DNA from 4 places in the Aeromonas rivuli genome. Region 2 is predicted to be linked to each of the others. Evidence: riboswitches for the same ligand, from Rfam matches in the RefSeq annotation. Region 2 holds a riboswitch; each other region holds the start of a gene.

Region 1 (4,208 bases), 1.6 Mb from region 2:
CATGCTGGCCCCCCCCGACTGGCCCGCATTTCGTGAATTGAGCCTGGGGGCCTGGTGCCTCTTTCTCAGCCTGGTGCTCAACCTGCTCGGCTACGTGGCGGGCTCCCTGCTGACCCGGGCTGCGGTGAGCGAGCGGTTGCAGGCGGCGAACTTCGTCGGCCAGCCCAGCCGGGATACCGCGGCCCTTTATCAGGCCAAGGTGAGCGTCAAGGAGCTGGAGATGCTGGCGGCCCGCTTCGTCGGCCCGAGCCGGGTCAAGCGATCCTTCGGTCGCTTCGCCGGTGAATCCGGTGGCACCCTGGCGCCGCACATGCAGGCCAGCGCAGCGCTGATTGCGCACACGGAGCGGCTGCTGGCCGGGGTGTTTGGCACCTCGTCGGCGCGGCTGGTGCTCGCCTCTGCCCTGCAGGGGCGCAATATGCAGCTCGAGGAGATAGCCACCATAGTGGACGAGGCCTCGGACGTGCTGCGCTTCAACCGTGGTCTGTTGCAGGGGGCGATCGAACACATAGGGCTGGGTATTTCGGTGGTGGACAGGGAGCTGCGGCTGGTTGCCTGGAACCAGCGTTACATCGAGCTGTTCCAGTATCCGGCGGGGCTTATCCAGGTGGGGCGCCCCATCGAGGAGATTATCCGCCATAACGCCGTCAAGGGGTTGTGCGGCCAGGGAGAGGTTGAGGCCCATGTGGCACGGCGGGTCGGATTCATGAAGCGCGGCAGTGCCCATCTCTCTTCCCGGGAGCGCCCGGATGGCCGGGTCATCGAGCTGCAAGGCAACCCCATGCCCGGTGGCGGCTTCGTCATGACCTTCGCCGACATCACCCCCTTTCGCGATGCCGAGCGCGTGCTGCGTGAGGCCAATGAACATCTGGAGGCGCGGGTTGCCGAGCGTACCCGCGAGCTCTCGGCCCTCAACAGCCAGCTGCGCACCGTCAACGAGCAGGTGGAGCGGGCCAACCACTCCAAGAGCCGCTTCCTGGCGGCGGTGAGCCATGATCTGACCCAGCCGCTCAATGCCGCCAAGCTGTTTACCTCCTCCTTGATAGAGACCTTGCCCGATGAGGGGGAGCCCGCCCGGCTCGCCCGTCATATCGATGATGCCCTGGGGGCAACCGAGGATCTCATCACCGACTTGCTCGATATCTCCCGGTTGGAGGCGGGCAAGTTCAAGGCCAGGAAACTCGACTTTGCCCTGGCGGATGTCTTTGACAACCTCAAGGCCGAGTTTGGGGTGCTGGCCCAGGCAGGAGAGATAGAGTTTGCCGTGGTCGATACCAGGCTGGCGGTACACAGCGACGTGCGCTTGTTGCGGCGTGTGCTGCAAAACTTCCTCACCAATGCGTTTCGTTACAACCCCGGTGGCCGGGTATTGCTCGGTTGTCGCCGTCAGGGCCAGCGGTTGCGGATCGAGGTGTGGGACACCGGACCCGGCATCCCCCAGGACAAGCAAGAGGCCATCTTCGAAGAGTTCCAGCGTCTGGATCACTCCCGCACCACCCGCGAGCAGGGATTGGGGCTGGGCTTGGCCATCGCGCGCGGTATCTCGCAGGTGTTGGGGCACCAACTGACGCTGCGCAGTTGGCCAGGGGCAGGCTCGGTGTTTGCCATCAGCCTCAATCTGGCCAGCCGTCCTCTGGTGGAGCGGGCTCTCCAGAGCCCAGAGCCGCGGCGGGATAGCCAGCTGGCAGGGGTGCGGGTGCTCTGTCTCGATAATGAACCCGAGATACTGGTGGCCATGGCCTCGCTGCTGGGGCGTTGGGGTTGTGAGGTGCAGTGCGTTCAGGACCTGGCTCAGGCCCTGACGCTGGTGGAGAGCTTCAAACCGGACCTGGTGCTGTCCGATTACCATCTGGACGATGGCAAGACGGGGTTGCAGGCGCTGCATATGCTGCGGCTCGCCCTGGGGACCGGGGTGGGGGGGATCATCATCAGTGCGGATCGAAAAGGCGAACTGCAGGCCCAGATCCGCGAGCATGGTTATGGCTACATCAGCAAACCGGTCAAGCCCCTCAAGCTCAGGGCGCTGATGAACAGCATGAGCGGTGTCTGCAAACTTGATGATGATCACGAATTAACACATTAGTCATCAGCTTGCGGGTAAACAACTTGGCAGAGGTTCTCTGCAAAAAGGGCCATTTATGTCAATGAATGGCCCTTTTTTGTGCTATTTGGCTCCCTGCGACAGGGGCTGACTCGCGTGGGGTGTTTGCCTGCTGGCCAGTTGGGCCTTATATTTCCTTGGCGATTATTTTTATCGCGAATCAAGTTGTGCCAAAGGGCAAACCGGTCGAAAGGCCGGGACGCAAAACTTCCGGTCTAAGGGTCTGTCGTACCTAAGATAGCGGGGTCACCACAGGATTGTGTTTCCAGCCGGACGCCAAGCCAGCCTGGGATGTTGTCTGCTGTACCTGTCTGACATGCGTTGCCTTTTTCGTGACAAAATTATAAACGAATAAGGAAATTCAACATGTTAAGTCCAAAACCCTCCTTGCTGGCCTTAATGGTGGCCGGGCTATTTGCCTCCTCAGCCTATGCGGCCGCCCCGGGCAAACCCACCATCGGCTGGGGCGAAACCAAGTTCGCCATCGTCGAAGTGGATCAGGCTGCGACTGCCTACAACAAGCTGGTGACCGTCCATGCCGATGGGGCGCCGGTCAGCGTGAGCTGGAATCTCTGGTCTGGTGACGTGGGTCAGACCGCCAAGGTGCTGCTCGATGGTGTCGAGGTGTGGCGCGGCCCGTCCGGCGCATCCGGCACTGCCAACTTCAAGGTGACCAAGGGTGGTCGCTACCAGATGCAGATAGAGCTCTGCAACGCCGATGGCTGTACCCGCTCCGATGCCAAAGAGATAGTGGTCGCCGACACCGATGGCAGCCATCTGCTGCCGCTCAATGCACCGCTGCAAGGGAACAACAAGCCTTATACCAACAAGTCCGGCAAAGTGGTTGGTGCCTATTACGTGGAGTGGGGCGTCTATGGTCGCAAGTTCACCGTCGACAAGGTCCCCGCCCAGAATCTGACCCATATCCTCTATGGCTTTACTCCCATCTGTGGCGGCAACGGCATCAATGACAGCCTCAAAGAGATCGAAGGCAGCTTTGAAGCCTTGCAACGGGCCTGCGCCGGTCGTGCCGATTTCAAGGTGGCCATGCATGATCCCTGGGCTGCCATCCAGATGCCCCAGGGCAACCTCAAGGATTTCGATGAGCCATATAAAGGCAACTTCGGTAACTTGATGGCCCTCAAACAGGCCCATCCCGACCTCAAGATACTGCCATCGGTCGGTGGCTGGACCCTCTCCGATCCCTTCTATTTCCTAAGCGATAAAACCAAGCGCGATACCTTCGTCGCCTCGGTCAAAGAGTTCCTGCAGACCTGGAAGTTCTTCGATGGGGTGGATATCGACTGGGAATTCCCGGGTGGTCAGGGCGCGAACCCCAGCCTGGGTGGCCCCAATGACGGTGCCACTTATGTGACCCTGATGAAGGAGCTGCGCACCATGCTCGACGAGCTGGAGGCCAGCACGGGCCGCCAGTACGAGTTGACCTCGGCGATCAGTGCCGGCGGCGACAAGATTGCCAAGGTCGATTATCAGGCGGCCCAGCAGTACATGGACCACATCTTCCTGATGAGTTACGACTTCAACGGCGCCTGGACCAATACCGAGCTGGGTCATCAGACCAACCTGTTTGAAGCCAGCTGGGATGCCAACACCAAGTACACCACCGACAAGGGAGTCAAAGCGCTGCTTGGCCAGGGCGTGACCCCGGGCAAGATAGTGGTCGGTGCGGCCATGTATGGTCGCGGCTGGACCGGGGTGAGTGGCTATCAGGCTGGCAACCCCTTCACCGGCACTGCCACAGGCCCGGTCAAGGGCACCTGGGAAAACGGTGTGGTGGATTATCGCCAGATCGTCAATGACTACATGGGCGCCGGTTGGGAGCAGGGTTATGACGAGGTAGCGGAGGCGCCCTATGTGTTCAAGGCCAGCACCGGGGATCTCATCACCTTTGACAACGATCGCTCGGTCAAGGCCAAGGGGCAGTATGTGCTGGCGAACCAGCTCGGCGGTCTGTTTGCGTGGGAGATCGACTCGGATAATGGTGACATCCTCAACGCCATGCATGAGGGATTGGGCAATGGTAGCGGCACACCGCCAGCCAACAAGCCGCCCATTGCCAACGCGGGCAAGGATCTTGGCGTAACAG
Region 2 (4,208 bases):
TGTTGCAAACCGGTGAAGTGGATATCGGCATCAGCAGCGAGCAGCTCGATCGCAGCGAAGGGGTGGTGGCTTTTCCTTACTACCGCTGGCATCACAACATAGTGGTACCAAGGGGGCACCCCCTCAGCGAGGAGACAGAGCTGAGTCTGGGGGCCCTGGCCCAGTGGCCCATCATCACCTATCAGGCGGGTTTGACCGGACGGGCCAGGGTCGATGAGGCCTTTGCCGCTGCGGGGATCTCGCCCCAGATCCTGTTGACCGCCCAGGATTCGGATGTCATCAAGACCTATGTGGAGTTGGAGATGGGGGTGGGCATCCTGGCGGACATGGCGTTCGATCCTCAGCGCGATCTGGGGCTCCACCAGCTCGACGGCAGCCGGTTGTTCGCCCCTCACACCGCCTGGATTGGCCTCAAGCAGGGGCAGTTCCAACACAACTTCGCCTGGCAGTTTATCCAGCTCTGCAACCCCGAGCTGGCGCTGGCCGACATCCAGGCCCGGGCGCTCCATGGTGAGCCGCTCATCGATTATCAGATCTGAGCGCTCAGGTTATCGGTGGCGCCAGTCACCTCATGAAGAAGGGGAGCCATGGCTCCCCTTCTTCATGCTCGTATCAGGCCATCACTGCACCAACAACCAGGCCTCCTGCCAATGGCTGCCTACCCCAGGCTCATAGTGAGTGGCGTTGCTGCTCCACTGGCTGCACCAACCTTCGGCGGGGAAGGGTTTGCATTGGTAAATCTTGCCATCTTTGGGCTGCAGCACCTTGACCCCACCCTTGTAAGAGGAGAGAGAGGCCGGGAAAACATACTGGTAGTCGCCACTGACAGGATCCTGAAGCATCAGATCATGGGTCTGTTGCAACAGGGCGCCGCCCCCTTTGGGGGTGCCTGCGAGCACCAGCTGGTGATGACCGGCGCTGAGACCGGTCAGGGCCAGGCTCAGGCTCTGGCTGGCGTCCTTGATATCGGTCTTGACCTGACCCTTGGCGGCGCCGCCATGGTCATAGAGGGTGGCCGTTACACTCAAGTCCCCCTGCACTGCCAGGGTGAAGTCGAGCTTGAGGTTGCCGCCATCGAGCGGGTAGCTATCGGCGAGACCACTCACCACCAGGCTGTCGGCCACGGGGGCAGGTTGCTGCTCAAGCTGGATCTCGACCCGGGCCAGGCCACTGCCTGCCTTCAGGTAGACGGGGTTCTGGCCATAGACGGGGTTGAAGTTGTCACCGCTACCCGGTTGGCCGGCACGGATCTCGCTCTGCTCGGCGTTTATCTTGCTGGCCAGCGCCTGGGCCCAGTTATTTTTGAGCCCCTGCTCGTCACTGGCGACGGTGAGCACCGTCTGCAACTCGGGGCGCTCGCCGTTGGCATCGAACACCCGGGTCATGGCTCTGTCTCCGGCCTTGAGATCCACCGAGGGGTAGATGGTACCGCTCTGGCTCCAGGCCAGCGGCGGCAGCTCGCCATCCTGGAAGCGGGCATCGATCAGGTTGTAGAAGCTGTTGGGGGTATCCCCCACCTCCCAGACCCCCAAGATCAGCTGATAGCCGGTGCGAGCTGGCAGGGTACAGCTGTGGGTCATCTGCTTGGGGGGTTGTACCATGCCGCCGTCGATGACACAGAAGGGGGTCAGATCGAAGCTACTGCGGCTGATGGGCTGATTGGGATCCCAATCTTGCCTGGTGAGGTAGTAGCGCCAGTTGCGGGTGACGTGGTTGGCGGTAAAGGTCCAGCTGATATCGATGGCACCGGCGCTCACTGTGCGCTTGGTCCAGCGATCGCTGGTCTGGGCATTCAACTCGGCGAACTGGGCATGGCCAGCCGAGGCTATATCGCCATCGGCGGGCCCGCCGTTCGGGAAGCCGGACGGCGCTTCCAGGCTCTGGGGTTCCCACTGGATGGCGCCGCAGCCTATGTTGCCCCCGTTCTTGCAAAGGGTGTTGCGGGCTTCCGGGCTGCTGATGTAGCCGTGGGCAAGGGCGCCACCACTGGCCAACAGGGCGGTGATGACGGCAAGACGATGAAGTGGTTGATTCACTGCCATAGATTCCTTGTGTTGAGTCTGTCTGGGCAGTCAGCTTGGCGGGGAGCCCCCGAACACCTGCTGCAACCCCGCTATCCCGTGCTTGAGCCCGGGACCGGAGGCTTTGCGTCCTGGCCTTTCGACCGGTTTGCCAACTGACTGTGTCTGGGTGTCGGTTTCACTCGACAACTTATCATGGCTAATTTTGAACAAAAAATTAACATTAATTTCAAAAAAGGGACTGAACTGAGCTGCCAGCCACCTTTTTGCGACAACGGGTGGCTTGCCAGCGGCAGAAGAGTTGCTGGCCAGAGCCGCGCATGGTGTGACATCACAGTCACTGTTCAGAGGTGATGGTGGGCGCTGACAGAGGGGTTGGCTTCTGCTAGCGTGGAGCTGCGCATCCCAGCGCACATAGCAACGGGGTCAACCTGGATTGGCCCTATAACAACAAGAGGGAACTTATGAATTCCATTGCCAGGAATTACTTCAACCGGTTGAATCAGGACTATCTGGCGCTGCACAGGCGCAAGGAGGATCTGTTCTGGTCGACTTATATGGGCACCAGCGATGATCAGGCGGGCTTCACCGCAGCCGAGCAGGCCTACAAGGGGTTCTGTGCCAATCCGGCCCGGTTGCCCGAGCTCAGGGAGATGCTGGGCCAGGCCGAGGAGACGAGTCTCAAGCGCGGCTTGTCGGGGTGGCTCGCCTTCTTCGAGTGCAACGTCATCGAGGATCCGGCCGCCGCTGCCCTGATGGACGAGCTGGTGGCCGCGGAGGCCGCGCTCTTTGCCCGTCGCAAGGAGCTCAAACTCGAGCTGCTGGATGAGCAGGGCCGGACAGTTCCCGGCAGCTTGCCCGCCGCCAGCGCCTCCCTGGTCGCGAGCCCGATCGAGGCGGTGCGAGCCAGCGCCGTGGCACTCTTCCATACCCTGGAGCAGTGGGCCCTGGACTCGGGCTTCCTGGAGATCGTTCAATTGCGCAATCGCTTTGCCCGCACCATGGGTTATCGCGACTATTTCGAATACAAGGTGCGCAAGAACGAGCAGATGAGCCCAGAGCAGCTGTTCGTCATCCTGGATGACTTCATCGCCCGCACCGAGGCGCGTACCCGCCAGAGCCTGGTCGAGCTTGAACAGGCCAAGGGGGAGGCCGCGCTGCTGCCCCATAATCTGCGCTTCTCGGTCAGTGGTGACGTGACCCGTCAGCTCGATCCCTATGTGCCCTTCTCCCGCGCCTTGCAAGACTGGGTGCAGAGCTTCCGCCGTCTCGGCATTCAATACCGAGATGCGGTGCTGACCCTGGATCTGCTGGACAGACCCGGCAAGTACGAGAATGGTTTTTGCCATGGTCCGGTGCCGAGCTTCTGGCAGGAGGGGCAGTGGGTGCCCGCCGTGGTCAACTTCACCAGCCTGGCCAACCCGGGTCAGGTCGGCAGCGGCTGGAGCGGGCTCAACACTCTGTTCCACGAAGGTGGCCATGCGGCTCATTTTGCCAACGTGACCGGCAATGCCCCCTGCTTCTCCCAGGAGTTCCCGCCCACTTCCATGGCGTATGCCGAGACTCAGTCCATGTTCTGCGACAGCCTGCTCGAGGATGCGGACTGGCTGAAACGCTATGCCAAGGATGAGCAAGGCCGTGCCATCCCGGATGCGCTGATTGAGGAGATGATTGCGGCGCGCCAGCCGTTTCGGGCCTTCAACGAGCGCCAGATAGCCCTGGTCGCCTATTTCGAGCGGGATTTCTATGCCATGAAGGATGACGCGCGCAGCCCGGAGGCCGTGTTGACCCTGGCTCGCCAATGGGAGCGGCAGATCCTGGGGGTCGAGAGTCCCCGTCCCTTGCTCGCCATTCCCCATCTGCTCAATCAGGAGTCAGCCTGTGCCTATCATGGTTATCTGCTGGCGCTGATGGCGGTGGAGCAGACCCGCAGTTATTTCCTCAAACGCGACGGTTATCTGACCGACAATCCGCGTATAGGCCCGGATCTCGCCGCTCACTACTGGGGGCCGGGCAATGGCATGAGCCATGATCAGACCTTGCAGAGCCTGACCGGCGAGGGCTTTAGCGCCAGACCCCTGGCCGATGCCTGCAATCTGGATGTGGCCCAGGCCTGGCAGCAGGCTCAGGCTTGCATGGCCGCGGCCCGCGAGCGGCAACCGGCCGGGGAAGGCGCCCCCCTCAATG
Region 3 (4,208 bases), 1.4 Mb from region 2:
TGAACTACCTGGTGCGTCTGGGCTGGTCCCACGGCGATCAGGAGATCTTCACCCTGGACGAGATGATCAAGCTGTTCAGCCTGGATGCCATCTCCAAGTCGGCATCCGCCTTCAACACCGACAAGCTGTTGTGGCTCAACAACCACTACATGCGCAGCCTGGATCCGGCCTATGTCGCCAAGCATCTGGCATGGCACATGGCGGAGCAGAACATTGATACCAGCAAGGGGCCGACCTTGCCTGAGGTGGTGACCCTGCTGGCCGAGCGCTGCAACACCCTGGTGGAGATGGCCGCCCAGAGCCGTTATCTGTTCGAAGAGTACGAAGCGCTGGACGAAGCCGCCGCCAAGAAGCACCTGCGCGGCGTCGCGGCCGAGCCGCTGACCCTGGCCAGGGCCAAGCTGGCTGCCCTGGAGACCTGGACCACAGAGGCGCTGCACGAGCTGATTGAAGCCACCGCCGCCGAACTGGGTCAGGGCATGGGCAAGGTCGGCATGCCGCTGCGCGTCGCCGTCACCGGTCTGGGTCAGTCCCCGGCCATCGACGCCGTGATGGCGTTAGTGGGCAAGGAGCGGGTGCTCGCCCGCATCGACCGCGCGCAGGCCTACATCGCAGCGCGGATGGCAGCCGAGTAAGCTTGCCGTCGGACATTGCCGTCACCGGTCTGGGATAATCTCTCCCCGGGTATCGACGCCGTGATAGCACTGGTTGGCAAGGAGCGGGTACTTGCTCGCATCGATCGCGCCCTGGCTTATATCGAAGCGCGTATGGCAGCCGAGTAATACTGGTCTGGGCCAATCTCCCCTGGCATCGCCGACGCCGTGATGGCGTTAGTGGGCAAGGAGCGGCGTCGGCCCGTATCGACCGCGCGCTGGCTTATATCGAAGCGCGTATGGCAGCCGAGTAATACCGGTCTGAGCCACTCCCCTGGCATCACCGACGCCGTGATGACACTGGTTGGCAAGGAGCGGGTGCTAGCTCGTCTCGACCGCGCGCTGGCCTACATCGCAGCGCGGATGGCCGCCGAATAAGTCGATTCATTGCCATAGAAAAAGGGCTCCCGTTCGGGGGCCCTTGTTGTTTGTACCCAAGAGTGATTTGTGACCAAAAACAGCAAGATAGCGACAGGGTTGCCGGTAAAAACAGCTAACTGCCTGAATTTTGACTAAACGCATCAACGAGGGGTATTTTTGGGTTGACAGCAAAGCGGTCGATGCCTATCATGCGCCTCCGTTGCCGGAGATAACTTTGGTAGCGCCGAGGTGAGTTGGGGTTATAGCTCAGCTGGGAGAGCGCTTGCATGGCATGCAAGAGGTCCGCGGTTCGATCCCGCGTAGCTCCACCAAATTCTCCTCGAACAATCTGGAATCTAAGGGGTTATAGCTCAGCTGGGAGAGCGCTTGCATGGCATGCAAGAGGTCCGCGGTTCGATCCCGCGTAGCTCCACCAGATTCTTGATTGACGAATACCCAGGGCAGTGCGGTGTGTATCACCCAGGCCGATCTTTGTGGGGTTATAGCTCAGCTGGGAGAGCGCTTGCATGGCATGCAAGAGGTCCGCGGTTCGATCCCGCGTAGCTCCACCACTATTTCGCAGTAAGGCAAACGGACACCAGAACCGATTGTCTAAAGAGTAAAGATTTCGGGGTTATAGCTCAGCTGGGAGAGCGCTTGCATGGCATGCAAGAGGTCCGCGGTTCGATCCCGCGTAGCTCCACCACTATTTCGTAGTAAGGCAAACGGACACCAGAACCGATTGTCTAAAGAGTAAAGATTTCGGGGTTATAGCTCAGCTGGGAGAGCGCTTGCATGGCATGCAAGAGGTCCGCGGTTCGATCCCGCGTAGCTCCACCAATTTCTTGTTACAAGAAAGCTAAAGGCCACCGCATCGCGGTGGCCTTTTTGCTATGTGCATCTGCTCTTCGCTCCCCTTCCCGACGTGAATTGTCGTCTCATCAATCATCGTATGGCGTCCTAGTCATGAGGTGGCTCACAGTTCCAGCGCATGATATCAGTGGTTTCGGGCATATCGGTGTCGATGCTTGTGCTGATAATCGTGTTAATTGCTAGCTGTTCGCGGCATTTTGGCTACTTTTTCTGCGTTTTTTGTATTCCGCCCAAACATATTTTCCTTTGTGAATGAAGATTGAGCATTTGCGGGCGACTTCCTATACTCGGGCCGTTCCAGATGGAATCCAGGTAAAGAGCAAACCGGTTGAAAGACCGGGACGCAAAGCCTCCGGTCTACCGACTCCAGGGTCCAGGATAGCGGGGTTACCCAGGTAAGAGTCAGTGACGCGTCCATCGTCACTTGTCTTCTTCGTCGTACCTGTTGCGGTTGTGCTTTGCCTTGGTCAGCGTTTTGCCAAGACAAAAAACAAGGATGATAACAAGATGCAACAAGTCTTAAGACCAAGTCGGCTAGCCATGCTGGTCGCCCTCGCGTCCCTGCCCGGTTGGGCACTCGCGGCTTACCCCGCCTATCAGGCAGGCACCGCCTACAAGGCTGGCGACATCGTCAGCAACATCGGTAGCCTCTACCAATGCAAAGCATTCCCCTACTCCGGCTGGTGCAGCGGTGCCAGCTCTCACTACGCCCCGGGCACAGGTACTGTCTGGGCCGATGCCTGGACGCTGTATCAGGATACGACTCCCCCTGCCCTGGACCTGACACTCTCTTCCCCGGCCGCGGGCAGCTCGGTGAGCGTGGGTGCAGAACTGGCTCTGGCCGTCAGCCTGGCCGGTAGCAGCAGCGCCGTGACCCAGGTGGTCTATCTGGTCGATGGCAGTCAGGTGGCTGCCGCGACCTCTGCCCCTTGGTCAGCCAGTTGGGCTGCCAGCGGAGTGGGCGCTCATCAAATCACGGCTCGCGCCCTGGACAAGGATGGCAAGAACCTGGATGAAGCTCAGGTCAGTGTGACGGTGACGGCCGTGGTTGCCCCCGAGGCACCCAAGGCCAGCATCACCAGCCCGGCCGCCGGGGCCAAACTCACCCTGGGTCGCGCCGTCACAGTGACCGGCAATGTCACCGATGCCAACAACGATGTGGCCAGGGTCGAGCTCTATGTGGATGGCAAGAAGGCGGGTGAGGACAGCAGTGCCCCCTGGCAGCTGAGCTGGACGCCGCAGACCAAGGGGAGCGCCGCGCTGACCCTGGTCGCCGTAGACAGCCAGAACCTGTCGGGGGAGTCCGCCCCGGTGTCGGTCAGCATCGAAGAGGCGGCCTTGCCGCCCACCGGTGGCAATCTCTCCTGCGACGTTCGCCAGATCTATCGCGCCGATGGCAGCGAGTGCATGGGGGATGACCATGGCCGCCGCGTCATCGGTTACTTCACCTCCTGGCGTACCGGCAAGAACGGTCTGCCTTCCTATCTGGTAAACGACATCCCCTGGGACAAGATCACCCACATCAACTATGCGTTCGCCGCCGTGGATGAGCAGAGTCACCTCATCAAGGTGGATGACGCCGCCACCAAGCTGACCTGGGAAGGGGTGCCGGGCGCCGAAATGGATCCGGAGTTTGCCTATCAGGGCCACTTCAACCTGCTCTCCAAGTACAAGAAACAGTATCCAGACGTGAAGACCTTGATCTCCGTGGGCGGCTGGGCCGATACCCGTGGTTTCTATGCCGCCACCACCAAGGGTGACTGCTCGGTCAATACCGCTGGCATCAATGCGCTGGCCAACTCGGCGGTGAGTTTCATTCGCCAGTACGGCTTCGATGGGGTGGATATCGATTACGAATATCCGACCTCCATGAAGGATGCGGGTAACCCCAATGATTTCCCACTCTCCAATCTGTGTCGGGGCAAGCTGTTTGCGAACTATGAAGTGCTGATGAAGACGCTGCGCGAGCGGCTCGACAACGCGGGCACCGAAGATGATCGCAAGTACATGCTGACCATAGCGTCGCCGGCGTCGGCCTATCTGCTGCGTGGCATGGAGAACTTCCAGGTCACCCAGTATCTGGATTACGTCAACCTGATGACCTATGACTTCCACGGTGCCTGGAACAACTTCGTGGCCCATAACGCCGCGTTGTTCGACAACAAGGCAGATCCGGAACTGGCCCAGTGGGGTGTCTATAACCAGGCTCAGTTCGGTGCCATCGGTTATCTGAACGCAGCCTGGGCGGCGCACTACTTCCGTGGTGCCATGGCGGCTGGCAAGATCAACGTGGGTGTTCCTTATTACACCCGTGGCTGGCAA
Region 4 (4,208 bases), 1.0 Mb from region 2:
CGCCGGGAAGAGATCTCCCGCGAGGCCGACTTCTACGGGGCCATGGATGGTGCCTCCAAGTTCGTGCGTGGGGATGCCATCGCCGGGCTGCTGGTGCTCATCATCAACCTGGTTGGCGGTCTCGCCATCGGTATCTTTCAGCATGCCCTGCCGGTGGCTGAGGCCTTCCAGCGCTATGCCCTGCTCACCATAGGGGACGGTCTGGTTGCCCAGATCCCCTCCCTGCTGATGTCTACCGCAGCCGCCATCATAGTGACCCGGGTCAGTGATGAGGGGGAGATGTCCGATCAGGTGGGCCAGCAGCTATTGGCGTCGCCCAGGGTCATCTACACGGCTGCCGCCATCATGCTGATCCTGGGTCTTGTGCCCGGCATGCCCATGCTGGCCTTCGTCAGTTTTGCCGCCGTCCTGGCCTGGACCGGCTGGCGGGTGAGCCTGCGACAGCAGCAGGATCCGGCGCTCGATGCCGCCGAGCAACTGAGTCAGCAGTTGGTGTTGCCTGAACATCAGGGGTTGGAGTGGCAGGATCTGCCCTATGTCGATCCCATCGCCATCGAGCTTGGTTACAAGCTGGTTCCCCTGGCCGAGGCGGACAAGGGCGCCGAGCTGCTGGTGCGGGTGCGGGGCATCAGAAAGACCCTCTCCGAGCAGTATGGTTTCTTGCTGCCCGAGATCAGGGTGCGCGACAACCTGCAGCTGCAACCCGATCAATACCGAGTCCGGCTCTCCTCCGTGCCCATGGCGAGCGGGCAGGTGGATTGCCAGCGGCTGATGGCCATCAGCAGTGGCGAGACCTACGGTGCCCTGGACGGCGAGCTGACCCAGGATCCCGCCTACGGCATGAACGCGGTCTGGATAGCTCCGGACCACAAGGCCAAGGCACTCAATCTGGGTTACTCGGTGGTGGACTCGGCGACCGTGATAGCGACCCATGCCAGCAAGCTGCTGCGTGAACAGCTCGACACCCTGTTCGGCCACGATGAAGTCGGCAAGCTGGGTCAGTACTTGGCGACCCTGTCTCCTCGTCTGGCGGAGGAGCTCAACCTCGCCTTGACCCAGATGCAGCAGCTTCGGGTGTTCCGGCAACTGCTCAAGGAGCAGGTGAGCCTGACCGACATCCGTACCATAGCGACCACCTTGCTCGACGCGAGCGAGCTGACCAAGGATCCCGTGCTGCTGGCGGCGGACGTGCGCTGCGCCCTCAAGCGCCAGATAGTGCGTCAGGTGATAGGACAGCGTGAGCTGCTGGCCACCTTTACGCTGGATGAGCGGCTGGAGCAGACACTGCTGGCGGCCATGAATCAGGCTCAGCAACAGGGCAAGGTGGCGCTGGACAGTTTCCCGGTTGACCCCCAATTGCTGGCTCAGCTGCAACAAAACATGCCCCTTGTCAAGGAGCAGCTCCAGCAGCAGGGCCATGCCCCAGTATTGGTGGTGATGCCCCAACTGAGACCTTTGCTATCCCGTTATGCCACCTCCTTCGCCAAGGGGCTCAAGGTACTCTCTTACAACGAGATCCCGGAGGAGCTGAGGGTGGAAGTGGTCGGTACCCTGGGGTGAAGAGAATTGCCCTTGATCTCAGTCAGATAGGAAAATCTTATTCCGCATCTGTGCTTGAACTGTCTTCTCAACTTGTTATGATGCGCCGTGTTTTGACGCTTGCCGCCAAAACATACTGATAAATATAATAATTTGATACGTGCTGCCAGGCTGCGACAACCGCTGTCTGGCTGTCCTTTTGCATAAGGGCATATCGCATGAAAAAGGCAAACTGAACTGAAAAGTCAGGACGCAAAGCCTCCGGTCTAATGGCGGGAATGCCAATGATAGCGGGGTTACCAGGGATAGGTACCGTCACGAATGACGCCTATAGCAAACCGACATGCACGCAGATGCATGGCGGCGGCCACCTCTTTCCTCGGTTTTGACATTTCAGTTCTGTTGATTGACGACAATACAATCACAGGTTCAGGTTCATATGCTTTCGGATGTTTCTCTGAAATGTACCCCGACGCCGCCAGGCCTTGGGGGGCTCCCTCATCTGTTATTGCTGCAGCCAGACTCTTCTGCCGGGGAAGAGATACTGATCATGCTGGAGAGTTCGGGATATCGGGTATCTATCGTCGACTCGGCAAGGCAGGCATGCGCCAGCCTTGCCAATGACAGGGTCGATCTGCTGTTGCTGGACGTGAGCACGCCCATCGACAACCTCAAGGGCTTTCTGGGCAAATTGACCGACACCGACAGTGTCATCCTGGTCAATGAGCATCAGGGGCATCTGGCGGCCGAGGCCATGGGGGCCGGCGCCATCGATTACATCATCAAACCCTTCGGGCGACAGCAGATGCTGGATGCGATCCGGGGAGCCTTGCGCCTGCGCCAGCCGATCCCGGATCTGATTGCTGAGTCGAGTGCCAGTCGTCAGGTATTGCAGCTGGCCCGCCGGGCCGCCAAGACCTCGGCCACTATTCTCATCGGTGGTGAATCCGGGACCGGCAAGGAGCGTCTGGCACGGTACATCCATGAGATGTCCAACCGCTGTGATGGCCCCTTTGTCGCCATCAACTGCGCCGCCATCCCCGAGTCGATGATCGAGTCCATCCTGTTTGGCCATGCCAAGGGGGCCTTCACCGGGGCGGTGTCGGCCCAGCCTGGCAAGTTCGAGCAGGCGCAGGGGGGGACCCTGTTGCTGGACGAAATCTCCGAACTGCCCCTGGCACTGCAAGCCAAGCTGCTGCGGGTGTTGCAGGAGCGCCAGGTCGAGCGACTGGGGAGCCATCAACTGATCAACCTGGATGTACGCATCATCGCGGCCAGCAACAAGGATCTGCGGACCCTGGTGGCCGCAGGGCTGTTTCGCGAGGATCTCTTCTACCGCCTCGATGTGCTGCCCATGAGCTGGCCTGCGTTGCGTGAACGGCCGGGAGATATTCTGCCGCTGGCTGAATATTTCATCGCCCGCTATGCACCCAGACAGGGTCATTGGTTGAGCGAGCTGGCACGCAAGCAGATGCTTGCTTATCCCTGGCCTGGCAATGTGCGCGAGCTCGACAATGTCATTCAGCGTTCGCTCATCATGGCGCGAGGATTGCATATTCAAGCGATCGATTTGATGCTGCCCCGTGAGCCGGGGGCCGCAGAACCCGGTTTGGTCGAGCCTTTATTGGCCCCTGAAGGGCTGATGGAGACCCGCCGCCATGCCGAGTTTCAGTTCGTATTAGAGACCCTGCGCCGCTGTAGCGGCCATCGAACCCGCACGGCCGAGGCCCTGGGCATGACGACCCGGGCATTGCGCTACAAGCTGGCGGCGATGCGTGAGCAGGGCATAGACATTGAACTCCAGATTCAAAATTGAGGGATAACCCAGTGAAGATTGAAATGATGTCGTCACAGACCACTCTGTTGCAGCAGATGCAGGAGCTGAAGCGGGTGGCGAGCCAGGAGCCTCACATCGAGCTCCAGGGCGGTCAGGAAGTCTCCTTCGGCAATGCCATGCGAGACGTGGTCAATCGGGTCAACGAACAACAAAACATCTCTTCCCGTCTGATGACGGCGGTCGATGCGGGCCAGAGCGATGATCTGGTCGGGGCCATGGTGGCCAGTCAGAAAGCCGGTCTTAGCTTTTCCGCCCTGATGCAGGTGCGCAACAAGCTGATGACGGGTTTCGATGACATCATGCGCATGCCGCTCTGAGGTTACTGATGACTGAATTGGTAAGCGGCTCGCCACGGGAGGCCGTCAGCATGCAGCAGCGCATACAGGCGTGGCTGAAGAACTGGCGCAGCCTCTCTCGCGACAATAAATCCATCCTGACCATAGCCCTGTTGGCCGCCACCGTGGCGGGGACCATAGTGGTCATCCTCTGGACCTCCAGCAAGAACTACGTGCCCCTGTACGGCAAGCAGGAGTTGTACGACACCGCCAATATCATGGAGATGCTGGAGAAAGAGCAGATCCCCTTCCAGCTTGAGAAAAGCTCCGGGCAGGTACTGGTGCCAGAGGGTCAACTGGCTCACATTCGTATGGCGCTAGCTGCGCGTGGGGTCCGTGCCGCCATGCCCTCTGGCCTGGAAGGGCTGGATGCGGTCACGGGTCTTGGCACCAGCGAATTCATGGAAGGGGCGCGTTATCGTCACGCCCTGGAAGGGGAGCTGGCGCGTACCATTATCTCCCTCAACGCGGTGCGCAGTGCCCGTGTCCATCTGGCT

What was found. Region 2 has a riboswitch for cyclic di-GMP ahead of gbpA (N-acetylglucosamine-binding protein GbpA). Riboswitches for the same ligand answer to the same signal wherever they lie in the genome.
Region 1: linked by a shared signal. The riboswitch ahead of KYK33_RS05190 (glycosyl hydrolase family 18 protein) and the one ahead of gbpA (N-acetylglucosamine-binding protein GbpA) in region 2 are both predicted to bind cyclic di-GMP.
Region 3: linked by a shared signal. The riboswitch ahead of KYK33_RS04350 (glycosyl hydrolase family 18 protein) and the one ahead of gbpA (N-acetylglucosamine-binding protein GbpA) in region 2 are both predicted to bind cyclic di-GMP.
Region 4: linked by a shared signal. The riboswitch ahead of KYK33_RS02295 (sigma-54-dependent transcriptional regulator) and the one ahead of gbpA (N-acetylglucosamine-binding protein GbpA) in region 2 are both predicted to bind cyclic di-GMP.

What each region holds. Positions count from the first base shown of each region.
Region 1 covers NZ_CP079742.1:1,072,245-1,076,452, forward strand. Annotated here, with positions in the region: gene KYK33_RS05185 (hybrid sensor histidine kinase/response regulator) at 1-2,083, shown strand, start outside; cyclic di-GMP riboswitch class I at 2,268-2,355, shown strand; gene KYK33_RS05190 (glycosyl hydrolase family 18 protein) at 2,468-4,208, shown strand, end outside.
Region 2 covers NZ_CP079742.1:3,827,092-3,831,299, reverse strand. Annotated here, with positions in the region: gene cbl (HTH-type transcriptional regulator Cbl) at 1-539, shown strand, start outside; gene gbpA (N-acetylglucosamine-binding protein GbpA) at 621-2,042, opposite strand; cyclic di-GMP riboswitch class I at 2,101-2,184, opposite strand; gene KYK33_RS17600 (M3 family metallopeptidase) at 2,486-4,208, shown strand, end outside.
Region 3 covers NZ_CP079742.1:910,387-914,594, forward strand. Annotated here, with positions in the region: gene gltX (glutamate--tRNA ligase) at 1-635, shown strand, start outside; partial or broken gene KYK33_RS04320 (glutamyl-tRNA synthetase) at 647-782, shown strand; tRNA gene KYK33_RS04325 (tRNA-Ala) at 1,270-1,345, shown strand; tRNA gene KYK33_RS04330 (tRNA-Ala) at 1,374-1,449, shown strand; tRNA gene KYK33_RS04335 (tRNA-Ala) at 1,510-1,585, shown strand; tRNA gene KYK33_RS04340 (tRNA-Ala) at 1,644-1,719, shown strand; tRNA gene KYK33_RS04345 (tRNA-Ala) at 1,778-1,853, shown strand; cyclic di-GMP riboswitch class I at 2,195-2,281, shown strand; gene KYK33_RS04350 (glycosyl hydrolase family 18 protein) at 2,394-4,208, shown strand, end outside.
Region 4 covers NZ_CP079742.1:496,746-500,953, forward strand. Annotated here, with positions in the region: gene lfhA (lateral flagellar biosynthesis protein LfhA) at 1-1,560, shown strand, start outside; cyclic di-GMP riboswitch class I at 1,756-1,843, shown strand; gene KYK33_RS02295 (sigma-54-dependent transcriptional regulator) at 2,090-3,355, shown strand; gene lfiE (lateral flagellar hook-basal body complex protein LfiE) at 3,367-3,693, shown strand; gene fliFL (lateral flagellar M-ring protein FliFL) at 3,768-4,208, shown strand, end outside.